DNA from 3 places in the Streptomyces sp. ADI95-16 genome. Region 2 is predicted to be linked to each of the others. Evidence: riboswitches for the same ligand, from Rfam matches in the RefSeq annotation. Region 2 holds a riboswitch; each other region holds the start of a gene.
What was found. A riboswitch is a leader RNA that binds a small molecule or an ion and turns the genes downstream of it on or off. The one in region 2 is predicted to bind thiamine pyrophosphate.

Region 1 (4,461 bases), 1.6 Mb from region 2:
GTCTTCAGTTCCGCGAACTGCGCCGCGTCGTTGGCGTCCGCGATGGAGCCGGGGCGCAGGCCGTCGCCCAGCGAGTACGTGACGTCGTACGTCGCGAGGATCTCGCAGAGCTCCTCGAAGTTCGTGTAGAGGAAGTTCTCCTTGTGGTGCGCCAGGCACCACGCGGCCATGATCGAGCCGCCGCGCGAGACGATGCCGGTCTTGCGGCGGGCGGTCAGCGGGACGTACGGGAGCAGCACGCCGGCGTGGACCGTCATGTAGTCGACGCCCTGCTCGGCCTGCTCGATGACCGTGTCCTTGTAGATCTCCCAGGTCAGGTCCTCGGCCCGGCCGTCGACCTTCTCCAGCGCCTGGTAGAGCGGCACGGTGCCGATCGGCACGGGCGAGTTGCGCAGCACCCACTCGCGGGTGGTGTGGATGTTGCGGCCGGTGGAGAGGTCCATGACCGTGTCGGCGCCCCACTTGGTCGCCCAGGTCATCTTGTCGACCTCCTCCTCGATGGAGGAGGTGACGGCGGAGTTGCCGATGTTGGCGTTGACCTTCACCAGGAACTTCTTACCGATGATCATCGGCTCGATCTCCGGGTGGTTCACGTTCGCAGGGAGCACCGCGCGGCCTGCGGCGATCTCCTCGCGGACGACCTCGGGGGAGACGTTCTCGCGGATCGCGACGTACTCCATCTCCGGGGTGATCTCACCGCGGCGGGCGTACGCGAGCTGTGTGACGGCGGCGCCGCCACGGCCCCGGCGGGGCTGGCGGGGGCGGCCCGGGAAGACCGCGTCGAGGTTCTTGAGGCCACCGCGCGGCGAGGTGTGCTTGATGCCGTCGTCCTCGGGGCGCACGGGACGGCCCGCGTACTCCTCGGTGTCGCCGCGGCCGATGATCCAGTTCTCGCGCAGCGGGGCGAGGCCCCGGCGCACATCGGTCTCGATCTGCGGGTCGGTGTACGGCCCGGACGTGTCGTAGAGCGTCACGTCCTTTCCGTTGGTGAGGTGGACCTGGCGGACCGGCACCCGGATGTCGGGGCGGGAGCCCGCGACGTAGCCCTTGTGCCAGCCCGGCTGGCGCTCGGTCTGGCCGTCGGCGTCCTGGCTGACGGCAGGCGTGCGTGCGTCCTGAATGGTCATGAGACCTATCTCCCTACGCCGGCATTACCCGGTAACAGGTTCGGCGGTCGGCGCAGCCTCTTCCCGTGCGCGTCTGTCGACGCGCCTACGGTGATCAGCGCCCTCTCAGCCCGGTGCTCCGAGCTCCCGCGTTGTGCAAAGGTGCCCCCACGCTAGCGTCATCTATGGCGTGCTGAACAGTGGGCCCCCTCATCTCTTGCGATGATCGGGCAGTGACGATCTCGCCGCAGCCCCCCATCGAGCACACCGAACCCTCTGGCCATTCCGGGCACTCGCACACTGCCCCAGGAGCCGGCCACGGGCATTCCCACAGCCACAGTCACGGCCCGGCGGCCCCCGTCTCGAAGCACCTGCGCAAGGTCATCGCCGCCGTGCTGATCCCCTTCGCCGCCGCCGTCGTCATCGGCCTGATGGTGCTCTGGCCGGGCGGTGCTCCCGCCCACGAGCGCTCGGGGGTGGGCTTCGACCGGCAGACCCAGCAGGGCGAGGTGACCGCCCTGGAGCGGGTCGACTGCAAGTCCGTGAACGCCTCGCAGGTGCCTCCCACCGCCGACGTCTCCACTCCCGAGGGGCGCGAGGCACGGGCCGCGCAGACCGGCGAGTGCAAGAAGGCGACCGTCGAGGTCGTCAGCGGTCCGGAGAAGGGCCGCACCTTCATCGAGATCGTCCAGCCCGGCGCACCGCGGCAGTTGGCGGACGGCCAGGAGGTGGTGGTGGCGTACGCGCCCGACGCCCCCCGGGACCTCCAGTACTCCGTGATCGACGTGAACCGCAAGCTCCCGATGGCGGTGCTGGCCGGCATCTTCGCCGTGGCGGTGGTCCTGGTCGGCCGGATGCGCGGGCTGTTCGCCCTGATCGCGCTCGGCGTCAGCTTCGCGGTACTGACCCTCTTCATCCTGCCGGCGATCCTGCAGGGCTCGAATCCGCTGGTCGTCGCGGTCGTCGGGGCCAGCGCCATCATGCTGATCGCCCTGTACATGTGCCACGGGCTGACCGCCCGTACCTCGGTCGCCGTCCTCGGCACGCTCGTCTCGCTGCTGCTGATCGGGCTGTTGGGCTCGGGGTTCATCGACTGGGCGTTCCTCAGCGGCAACACCGACGACAACACCGGGCTGATCCACGGGCTCTACCCGAACATCGACATGAGCGGTCTCCTCCTCGCCGGTGTCATCATCGGATCGCTGGGCGTCCTCGACGACGTGACGGTCACCCAGACCTCGGCGGTCTGGGAGCTCCGCCAGGCCGACCCCACCATGGGGCCCCGGGCCCTGTACCGGGCGGGCATCCGGATCGGCCGCGACCACATCGCGTCGGTGGTCAACACGCTGGTCCTGGCGTACGCGGGCGCGGCGCTGCCGCTGCTGCTGCTGTTCTCCATCGCCAACAGCAGCGTGGGCTCGGTGGCCAACAGCGAGCTGGTCGCGGAGGAGATCGTACGGACGCTCGTGGGCTCGATCGGCCTGGTGGCCTCGGTCCCGGTGACGACCGCCCTGGCCGCGCTGGTGGTCTCCGCGGACCGGCCGGGATCCCCGGACGCCGCACCGGCCTCGGGACCGGTCCTCGGCGGCCGGGGCCGGCGGCGCAAGCGCTGACACGGGCCCGCCCGCTTCGGATCAGTCCGAGCCGCTCCGCACCGGCCGCTCCGGACCGGCGTTTCGGCCCCGGTCAGCCCGCGTTCTGCTCGTTCTGCCGCGACTCGGCCAGGATCTTGCAGAGTGCCTCGTCCAGGCTCTCCTCGAAGTCCCCGAGATTGCGCTCCTGACCGAGGGGGACCAGCCGGTCGGTGCGGTCGAGGAACGCGACGAGGGGCGCCGCGCTCGCGCGGAACAACGCCCGGTCGCCGCCGACCTGAAGGCGGATGTGGACATCGGACAGGCCCTCGGGACTGGTGGGCGCGATGTGCACATCACCGTCACCACATGGCTTGTTGATGCCGTCGAGGAGGAGTTCCCGGCCGAACGCCCAGGTCACGGGCGCGTCTCCGGGAAGGTGGAAGGTCAGGCGGACCGCGTAGGGGTCACGGGCTTCGTACCCGAGTTCCACGGGAATCCGGAACGCGAGCTCCTCGGAAACGAGGAAGCTCATCATGACCTCTGCCTGTACCGACTCGCGCATTGCCTACCCCGCTGTAGTGGAAGTGGCCAAGATTGATCCCCCCAGGCTCTCTTGACAAGAGTGGTGGAAGCACGAGCAGATCACAAGGAGTGAGTTTTCAGATACTGATAGAGAACGAGAGGGTGCTCAACAGCGCGCCTACTTCACTCCGTAGTCGATCGACTACATACAGCAATCGTTCTTCCTGATGCAGTGGTAGAGAAATGGCCATGGTCGCGACGGTGTCCCCGGCGGTGATCGGGATGGCCGCGCACACCGTTCCCAGGGCGTACTCCTGCCGCTCGACCACAGGCCGATTCCGCCCCATCGCGGCGATCCGGTTCTCCAAAGAGCGCAGGTCGGCGACTGTGTACGGCGTGATGGCCCCGACCGGGTGCCGATCGTAGTGGTCCTTGCGCGCCCTCTCGTCGAGCTGGCTCAGCAGACACTGCCCGATGGCGTGCGCATGGCCGGTCGCGCGGAAATCGGCCCACTCCTCGCAGGCCGGGCCGTCCGGAGTGTCCGATACGGCGATCAGCTCGATCTCACCCTCGCGGTACGCCGCGAAGTAGACAGGGGCCCCGACCGCGTCGCGGAAGTACGCGAGCGAGTCGACGATCATGCTGCGACGTTTCTGCTGGAGTCCCCCGTCGGCGAGCCTTCCGGCGGCGGGGCCGAGCACGAAGACTCCGCCCTCCCGGCGCAGGTAGCCCTCGTGCGTCAGGGTGCGCAGCAGGTGGTACGCGGTGGGAAGCGGGAGCCCGGCTTCGCGCGCCAGTTGCTTCGCCGGGGCTCCCTCGCTGTGGGATCCCGCCGCTTCGAGCAGCCTCAGCGCCCTCTGCACCGAACCGATCAGGGTCGGCACACCGGCATTGTGAACCGCAGCCAAAGCTCACCCCCAAGCGTGGCGGCGGGCCTTGGGGCCCACCCTGCGGGGGCCGCCCCCGCGTATGCCGTGGCTCCTGGGGGCGTACGCGCCAGCTGCTCTGTACAACCGCAGGTCAGGGGCGGTGTTACCGACTAGTCGGTGCCCAGGGATCGGCACAGATTGCCACTCTATCCACCGATTCCCGGCCCGTGAGGGGTTTGGCCCCTCACGTTCCCTCACCTGGGTCAATCCCGGTACGGCCCGGACCGGGCCGAACTACCACTCCCCGGAGGAGGACTTCGCGCCGCCGCCGGTGAACTTCTTCACCACGAAGATCAGACCGCCGACGAGAGCGGCGAGCAGCAGCAGCTT
Region 2 (4,461 bases):
ATCGTGACGCCGTTCGACGCGTCCGCGCTGCGCAACATCGAGCAGGCCATCCGCGACTCCGACCTCGGTGTCAACCCGAGCAACGACGGCCGCATCATCCGGGTGACCTTCCCCGAGCTGACGCAGGACCGCCGCAAGGAGTACATCAAGGTCGCGCGCACCAAGGCCGAGGACTCCAAGGTCTCCATCCGCGCCGTCCGCCGCAAGGCCAAGGACGCCCTCGACAAGCTCGTCAAGGACAAGGAGGCCGGCGAGGACGAGGTGCGCCGCGCCGAGAAGGAGCTCGACGACACCACCGCCAAGTACGTGGCGCAGGTCGACGAGCTGCTGAAGCACAAGGAAGCCGAGCTCCTCGAAGTCTGATGAACGACTCTTCCTGGCAGCCGGAGCCGGTTCCGGCGGGTCCCGCATACGATGCGCAGGTGGGCCCGCACACTCGGCCCATGCCCATCGTGCCCGATGCCGCCGGCCGTGACTTCGACGACCGGGAAGCACGCGATCGGGGGGCCGCCCCGCGTGGCGGTCCCCTCTTCCGCGACGAGACGCCGCCGCAGGAGCCCATGCCCAGCCCCCCGCCTCCGTCCTCGCAGGCACCGCAGAACGACTCGCCCCCGCCGAAGAAGCGGGCGGGGCGCGACCTGCGGGCCGCCATAGGGGTCGGCGTCGGCCTCGGCGCGGTGATCTTCGCCTCCCTGTTCATCGTGAAGGCGGTCTTCGTCGGCGTCATCGCCGTCGCCGTCGTCGTCGGTCTGTGGGAGCTCACCTCCCGGCTCCAGGAGCAGAAGGGCATCAAGGCCCCGCTGGTCCCGCTGGCGGTGGGCGGCGCCGCCATGGTCATCGCCGGATACGTCCGCGGGGCCGAGGGCGCCTGGGTCGCGATGGCGCTGACCGCGCTGGCCGTCCTCGTGTGGCGGATGACCGAGCCGCCCGAGGACTACCTCAAGGACGTCACGGCGGGCGTCTTCGCGGCGTTCTACGTGCCGTTCCTGGCCACGTTCGTCGCGATGCTGCTCACCGCCGACGACGGCCCGCAGCGGGTGGTCACCTTCCTGGTCCTGACCGTGGTCAGCGACACCGGGGCGTACGCGGTCGGCTGGCGGTTCGGCAAGCACAAGCTGGCGCCGCGCATCAGCCCCGGCAAGACCCGCGAGGGGCTCTTCGGAGCGGTGGCCTTCGCGATGGCGGCCGGCGCGCTGTGCATGGAGTTCCTCATCGAGGGCGGCGCCTGGTGGCAGGGCCTGCTGCTGGGCCTCGCGGTCGCGGTCAGCGCCACCCTGGGCGACCTCGGCGAATCGATGATCAAGCGGGACCTCGGCATCAAGGACATGGGCACGCTGCTGCCGGGTCACGGCGGCATCATGGACCGGCTGGATTCCCTGCTGCCGACCGCCCCCGTGGTCTGGCTGCTGCTGGCCGCGTTCGTCGGCACCGGCTGACCGCACCCGGTCGGGTTATCCTGGAGGGCGCGCCGTGTGCATGCGGCGCGCCCTTTCCGTCCAGCGGCCGAGCCGCGGACCGGCCCTGCACGCGCGGGGTGATCCCCACCTCGTCGCACTGAGGAGTACCGCATGGCCCCCCGTCCCGCTCCGGGTGAGCTCACCTTCGTCGCCCCCCGCGGTGTGAAGAAGCCGCCCCGGCACCTGGCCGACATGACCCCGGCCGAGCGCCGCGAGGCGGTCGCCGCGATCGGTGAGAAGCCGTTCCGGGCCAAGCAGCTCTCGCAGCACTACTTCGCCCGGTACGCGCACGACCCCGCGGAGTGGACCGACATTCCGGCGGCCTCCCGGGAGAAGCTCCAGCAGGAGCTGCTGCCGGACCTGATGAACGTCCTGCGGCACATCAGCTGCGACGACGACACCACCCGCAAGACCCTCTGGAAGCTGCACGACGGCACGCTCGTCGAGTCCGTGCTGATGCGCTACCCCGACCGGGTCACCATGTGCATCTCCTCGCAGGCCGGCTGCGGCATGAACTGCCCGTTCTGCGCCACCGGCCAGGCCGGCCTGGACCGCAACCTGTCCACCGCCGAGATCGTGCACCAGATCGTCGACGGCATGCGCGCCCTGCGCGACGGCGAGGTCCCCGGCGGACCGGCCCGGCTGTCGAACATCGTCTTCATGGGCATGGGCGAGCCGCTGGCCAACTACAACCGCGTCGTCGGCGCCATCCGCCGCCTCACCGACCCCGAGCCCGACGGCCTCGGCCTGTCGCAGCGCGGTATCACCGTCTCCACCGTCGGCCTGGTCCCGGCCATGCTGCGCTTCGCCGACGAGGGCTTCAAGTGCCGCCTCGCCGTCTCGCTGCACGCTCCGGACGACGAGCTGCGCGACACCCTGGTGCCGGTGAACACCCGCTGGAACGTCCGCGAGGTGCTGGACGCGGCCTGGGAGTACGCGGAGAAGTCCGGCCGCCGGATCTCCATCGAGTACGCCTTGATCCGTGACATCAACGACCAGGCCTGGCGCGGTGACCTGCTCGGCAAGCTGCTCAAGGGCAAGCGGGTCCACGTCAACCTCATCCCGCTGAATCCGACCCCGGGCTCCAAGTGGACCGCCTCGCGCCCCGAGGACGAGCGGGCCTTCGTCGAGGCCATCGCCCGCCACGGCGTCCCGGTGACCGTGCGTGACACCCGTGGCCAGGAGATCGACGGCGCGTGCGGCCAGCTGGCCGCCTCGGAGCGCTGAATTTCGGCCTGGTCGTGCATATTCGGCCACGGGGTACCCTGTGGCCGAACCAATTGCATATTCCGACAGGGGAGCGCCACAGCGCTGAGAGTGCGGGACCGTCATCCGCAGACCCTCTGAACCTCGCCCCGGTCATTCGGGGTAGGAAGTTCGGTCATCACTCAAGCTGTTGCGCCATGCCCGGCGTCCGCTCGAACAGAGCGCCGGGCATGGCCGCGTCTTCTCCTGGACATCCCAGGAGGAATCACCAGTGAGCACCACCAAGAAGATCGCGGGTGCCGCGCTCGCGGCCGCGATCGGCGTCAGCACGCTCAGCGCCTGCGGCGGCGGCGACGCCAAGGACAAGCCCGCGGGCGCGAGCGACGCCCCGAAGTCCAAGACCGTCACGCTCGTCTCGCACGACTCCTTCAACGTGACCGACTCGGTCCTCAAGGAGTTCGAGCAGCAGAGCGGCTACACCGTGAAGGTGCTGAAGTCCGGGGACGCCGGCGCGGCGCTGAACCAGGAGATCCTGACCAAGGGCTCCCCGCGCGGCGACGTCTTCTTCGGCGTCGACAACACCCTCCTCTCCCGCGCCCTCGACAACGGCATCTTCACGCCGTACGAGGTCAAGGGGCTCGGCGAGGTGAAGCCGGAGTACGTCCTGGACAAGGAACACCGGGTCACCCCGATCGACTCCGGTGACATCTGCGTCAACTACGACAAGCAGTACTTCGCCGACAAGAAGCTCGCCCCGCCGCAGACGCTGGACGACCTGGTCAAGCCGGAGTACAAGAACCTGCTGGTCACCGAGAACGCCGCGACGTCCTCGCCCGGTCTCGGCTTCCTGCTCGCCTCCGTCGGCAAGTACGGCGAGGACGGCTGGAAGGACTACTGGAGCAAGCTCAAGGCCAACGGCGTCGAGGTCGTCGACGGCTGGGAGCAGGCCTACAACGAGCGCTTCTCCGGCTCCGCGGGCGGCAAGAAGGCCAAGGGCGACCGTCCGCTGGTCGTCTCCTACGCCTCCAGCCCGCCGGTCGAGGTCCTGTACGGCGAGCCGCAGCCGGCCGAGGCCCCTACCGGCGTCTCCACCGGCACCTGCTTCCGTCAGGTCGAGTTCGCGGGCCTGCTCAAGGGCGCGAAGAACGAGGCGGGCGGCAAGGCGCTCCTGGACTTCCTGGTGGGCAAGAAGTTCCAGGAGGACATGCCGCTCCAGATGTTTGTGAACCCGGTCGTCAAGGACGCGAAGCTGCCGGAGCTGTTCACGAAGCACGGCGTGGTCATCGAGAAGCCGGAGAACGTGGCCCCGGAGACCATCGCCAAGAACCGTGACCAGTGGGTCAAGGCATGGTCCGCGCTCGTCGTGAAGTAGTACGGGAGAGCCCGAAGGAGAGCGCGCGGGCCACGCTCGTCAGGCTCGCCCTGATGGCGGTCCCGCTCGTCTTCTTCGGGCTGTTCTTCGCCTACCCCGTCGCAGCGATCGTCGGGCGCGGGCTCAAGACGCAGGACGGCTGGCAGTTCGGCCGGATCGGCGAGGTGCTGGCCCGGCCCGACATCGCCGAAGTGCTCTGGTTCACCACCTGGCAGGCGCTCGCGTCGACGGTGCTCACGCTGCTGATCGCGCTCCCCGGCGCGTACGTGTTCGCGCGCTTCGAGTTCCCCGGCAAACAGCTGCTGCGGGCGGTGGTCACCGTTCCGTTCGTGCTGCCGACCGTGGTCGTCGGCACCGCGTTCCTCGCGCTCGTCGGGCGGGGCGGGCTGCTGGACGAGATGTGGGGCGTCCGGCTCGACACCACCG
Region 3 (4,461 bases), 3.2 Mb from region 2:
TGGCCAGGTCGGCGGCGGCGGCGCCGGGGTCGGAGGCCTCGGTGAGGGCCCGGACGACGACGACGCGGGTGGCGCCCGCGTCGAGCACCTCGTCCAGATTCGTTCCGTCGATGCCGCCGATCGCGAACCAGGGCCGGTCCTGGGCGAGCGAGGCGGCGTACCGGACGAGGCCGAGGCCGGGCGCGTGGCGGCCGGGCTTGGTGGGGGTGGGCCAGCAGGGGCCGGTGCAGAAGTAGTCCACGCCGGGCTCGGCGACGGCGGCGTCGACCTCGGACTCGGCGTGGCAGGAGCGCCCGATGAGGAGGTCCTCGCCGAGGATGGCGCGGGCGGCGGGCACCGGGATGTCGCCCTGGCCGAGGTGCAGGACGTCGGAGCCGATGGCGTGCGCGACGTCGGCGCGGTCGTTGACGGCGAGCAGCTTGCCGTGCCGGCGGGCCGCGTCGGCGAAGACCCGCAGGTGTTCGAGTTCCTCGCCGGCCTCCATGCCCTTGTCGCGGAGCTGGACGACGTCCACTCCGCCGGCGAGGACGGCGTCGAGGAACTCGGGGAGGTCGCCCTGCCGCTTGCGGGCGTCCGTGCACAGGTAGAGCCGGGCGTCGGACAGCTGCTGCATGGGTACCCCCCGGGGTGGTGGCGGCGTACGGGCCCGCGCGCTCGGCCCGTACACCGCGGTGGAGCGGATGCGGATCAGGTCAGAGGGCAAGCGCCTGAGCGCGGCGCTTCACCTCCGTGCCGCGATTCTCGCTCAGCGCCTGCGCGGGGGTGCCGGGCAGGGTCGGGTCCGGGGTGAACATCCACTCCAGGATCTCCGCGTCGGAGAAGCCGTCGTCGCGGAGCACGGTCAGCAGGCCGACCAGGCCCTTGACGATCTTGTCTCCGTCGATGAAGGGGGCGGGCACCTGGAGCGAACGGTTCTCGCCCCGGCGTACGGCGAGCAGCTGACCTTCCTTGACCAGCTGGCGGACCCGGGTCACTTCGATGTCGAGCATCTCCGCGATGTCGGGGAGGTACAGCCAGTCGGGGACAAGGGCATCGATCTTTGCGTCAATCTCGGTCACGGGCACAAGCCTGCCATCTCGGACTCCCCGCCGGTACCTGGACCACCCCGTCCGGGTCCCGGGCCCCTGTTCAGGGCCTTCCCGGGGGAGCTCAGCGGAGGGTGGCGGACTTCAGGGGGACGGCCGGATCGGCGAGCCGCGCCGGGTCGACGGGGGTGGCCGCCTCGATGAGCCGGCGGCCCTGGGCCAGGTCGCGGGGGCGGCCCACGGCGAGGAGCGCGGCCAGTGCCCCGTCCCGCAGCCAGCACACCGACCAGGCCTCGCCGGCCGGGTCGCCGCGCCACACCAGCCCGTCGGCGTCGCCGTGGTGGCCCGCGTACTGCACGAACCGTCCGAACTGCTCCGACCAGAAGTACGGCACCGGGTCGTAAACGCGCTCGGCCCCGCCGCCCAGGACGTTCGCCGCGACCACCCGCGGCCCCTGCAGCGCGTTGTCCCAGTGGTGCACCAGCAGCCGCGCCCCGTACCGCCCCGACGGGAAGGAGGCGCAGTCGCCGACCGCGTACACCCCCGCCGCGGTGGTCCGCAGGTACGCGTCCGCCGTGACCGAGCCGTCGGGGCCGAGCTCGACCTCCGAGCCCGCTAGCCAGCGCGTCGCGGGCCGGGCCCCGATGCCGACGACCACCGCGCCCGCCGGCAGCGCGCGGCCGTCGGTGAGGAGGACCCGGCCCGCCTCCACCGCGGCCACCCGCGCCCCGGTCAGCAGCGTGGCGCCCGCCTCCTCGTACCACCGCGCCATGGGGGCGGCGACCTCCGCCGGCAGCGCGCCCGCCAGCACCCGGTCCGCCGCCTCGACGACCGTCACCTCGCAGCCCGCCTCGCGCGCGGCCGTGGCGAACTCGGCGCCGATCCAGCCCGCCCCGACGACCACCATCGCCGGCGCCGCCGCCAGCACCGGGCGCAGCCGCGCCGCGTCGTCCAGGGTGCGCAGCAGGTGCACGCCGGGGACGCCCTCCGCGCCCGGCAGGGTCAGCGGTTCGGCGCCCGTCGCCAGCACGAGCACCTCGTACGGGACGGGTCCCGCCTCCGTGTCCAGCTCGCGCTCGGCGCCGCGCAGGCCGGTGACCTCGACGCCGAGCCGCAGCTCGATGCCGAGGCCCTCGAAGTCCACGTCGAACGCGGAGTCCTCGGCCTTCCCGAGCAGCACCGCCTTCGACAGCGGCGGCCGGTCGTACGGCTGGTGCGGCTCGGCGCCCAGCAGCGTCACGCGGCCGGTCCACCCCTGCTCCCGCAACGCGACCGCGGTCTGCACCCCGGCCATTCCGGCGCCGACGATGACGACGCCGCCCTGAGTCTGTTCCGTCTGCTCGCTCACCCGGCCCAGCCTAATCAACTGACGCTTCGTCAGGAACAGTGGCCGGGGAGGCAGCCTTACCCGGCACCGGCGCCGGGGTTAGTCTGGCCACCGAACCTATCGCGGGAGTCCGGGCGCACCGGGCTGAGAGGGAGGCTGGGCGGCCTCCGACCGTACGAACCTGATCCGGGTCATGCCGGCGAAGGGAGGGGCTGGACGCCCATGCACTCATCTCGGAAGGGATCCGACGGGGGATCCGACGTCCTCGTCATCGGGGGCGGGATCATCGGGCTGGTCACCGCCTGGCGGGCCGCCCGGCGCGGGCTGCGCACCGTGCTCGCCGATCCGGCGCCCGGGGGCGGCGCCGCGCAGGTCGCGGCCGGCATGCTCGCCGCCGTCACCGAACTGCACTACGGCGAGGAGACCCTGCTCGGGCTGAACCTCGCCTCCGCCGCCCGCTACCCCGAGTTCGCCGCCGAACTCGCCGACGCCAGCGGCGGGATGGACATCGGCTACCGCGCCTGCGGCACCCTCGCCGTGGCCCTCGACGCCGACGACCGGCTCCACCTGCGCGAGCTGCACGCGCTCCAGCGGCGCTGCGGCCTGGAGTCCGAGTGGCTCACCGGGCGCGAGTGCCGCCGCCTGGAGCCGATGCTGGCCCCGGGCGTGCGCGGCGGGCTGCGCGTGGACGGCGACCACCAGGTCGACCCGCGCCGGCTGGCGGCCGCGCTGCTGGCGGCCTGCGAGCGCGCCGGGGTCGAGATCCGCCGGGCGAGCGCGGAGCGGCTGCTCACCGCCGCCGACCGGGCGGTCGGCGTACGGCTCGACGACGCCGAGGTGCTCCGCGCCGACCAGGTGGTGCTGGCCGCGGGGTCGCTCAGCGGCCGGCTGGCCGGCGTACCGCCGGAGGTGGCGGCGCCGGTGCGGCCGGTGAAGGGGCAGGTGCTGCGGCTGACCGTGCCGGCCGGGTACGGGCCGTTCCTGTCCCGCACCGTACGGGCCGTCGTGCGCGGCAGCCACGTGTACCTGGTCCCGCGCGAGAACGGCGAACTCGTCGTCGGCGCCACCAGCGAGGAACTCGGCTGGGACACCACCGTCACCGCCGGCGGGGTGTACGAGCTGCTGCGCGACGCCCACGAACTGGTGCCCGGCATCACCGAACTCCCGCTGTCCGAGACCCGGGCGGGGCTGCGGCCCGGCTCCCCCGACAACGCCCCGCTGCTCGGGCCGACCGCCCTGCCGGGGCTGCACCTGGCCACCGGGCACTACCGCAACGGGGTGCTGCTGACCCCGCTCACCGGCGATGTGATGGCGGAGCTGCTGACCACCGGCGCGGTACCGGAGATCGCCCGCCCCTTCACCCCGGGTCGTTTCACCCCGGCACGTCAGGAGTCGTACGCATGACCATCTCCGTCAACGGCGAGCCGCGCGAGATCGCGGCCGGCACCACCCTCGACGCGGTGGTCGCCACCCTGACCGCGGCGCCGGCCGGCGTCGCCGCGGCACTGAACGAGACCGTGGTCCCGCGCGGCCAGTGGCCGGCCACACCGGTCGGCGAGGGCGACCGGGTCGAGATCCTCACCGCCGTGCAGGGGGGCTGAGCGCGATGGCGGACGACGCCTTCGAACTGGGCGGCCGGAGCTTCTCCTCCCGCCTGATCATGGGGACCGGCGGGGCGCCGAGCCTCGACGTCCTGGAGCGCGCGCTGGTGGCGTCCGGGACCGAGCTGACGACGGTGGCGATGCGCCGGCTGGACCCGACGGTGCAGGGCTCGGTCCTGTCGGTGCTGAACCGGCTGGGGATCGCGGTCCTGCCGAACACGGCCGGCTGCTTCACGGCCGGCGAGGCGGTGCTGACTGCGCGGCTGGCGCGGGAGGCGCTGGGGACGGACTGGATCAAGCTGGAGGTCGTCGCCGACGAGCGGACGCTGCTGCCGGACGGAGTGGAGCTGCTGGACGCGGCGGAGACGCTGGTGGACGAAGGCTTCACGGTGCTGCCCTACACGAACGACGATCCGGTGCTCGCGCGGAAGCTGGAGGACGTGGGCTGCGCGGCGATCATGCCGCTGGGGTCTCCGATCGGGTCCGGGATGGGGATCCGCAACCCCCA

Region 1: another riboswitch for thiamine pyrophosphate. It lies ahead of thiC (phosphomethylpyrimidine synthase ThiC); the one in region 2 lies ahead of EES41_RS26245 (thiamine ABC transporter substrate binding subunit).
Region 3: another riboswitch for thiamine pyrophosphate. It lies ahead of thiO (glycine oxidase ThiO); the one in region 2 lies ahead of EES41_RS26245 (thiamine ABC transporter substrate binding subunit).

The regions. Positions count from the first base shown of each region.
Region 1 is NZ_CP033581.1:4,179,956-4,184,416, forward strand. Features, by position in the region: gene thiC (phosphomethylpyrimidine synthase ThiC) at 1-1,127, opposite strand, end outside; TPP riboswitch at 1,121-1,267, opposite strand; gene EES41_RS18435 (YibE/F family protein) at 1,307-2,719, shown strand; gene EES41_RS18440 (SsgA family sporulation/cell division regulator) at 2,793-3,242, opposite strand; gene EES41_RS18445 (IclR family transcriptional regulator) at 3,340-4,086, opposite strand; gene EES41_RS18450 (DUF5326 family protein) at 4,366-4,461, opposite strand, start outside.
Region 2 is NZ_CP033581.1:5,829,854-5,834,314, forward strand. Features, by position in the region: gene frr (ribosome recycling factor) at 1-363, shown strand, start outside; gene EES41_RS26235 (phosphatidate cytidylyltransferase) at 363-1,436, shown strand; gene rlmN (23S rRNA (adenine(2503)-C(2))-methyltransferase RlmN) at 1,569-2,684, shown strand; TPP riboswitch at 2,742-2,850, shown strand; gene EES41_RS26245 (thiamine ABC transporter substrate binding subunit) at 2,935-4,035, shown strand; gene EES41_RS26250 (iron ABC transporter permease) at 4,089-4,461, shown strand, end outside.
Region 3 is NZ_CP033581.1:2,634,673-2,639,133, forward strand. Features, by position in the region: gene thiE (thiamine phosphate synthase) at 1-613, opposite strand, end outside; gene EES41_RS11460 (Rv2175c family DNA-binding protein) at 693-1,058, opposite strand; gene EES41_RS11465 (NAD(P)/FAD-dependent oxidoreductase) at 1,150-2,373, opposite strand; TPP riboswitch at 2,465-2,577, shown strand; gene thiO (glycine oxidase ThiO) at 2,575-3,756, shown strand; gene thiS (sulfur carrier protein ThiS) at 3,753-3,953, shown strand; gene EES41_RS11480 (thiazole synthase) at 3,959-4,461, shown strand, end outside.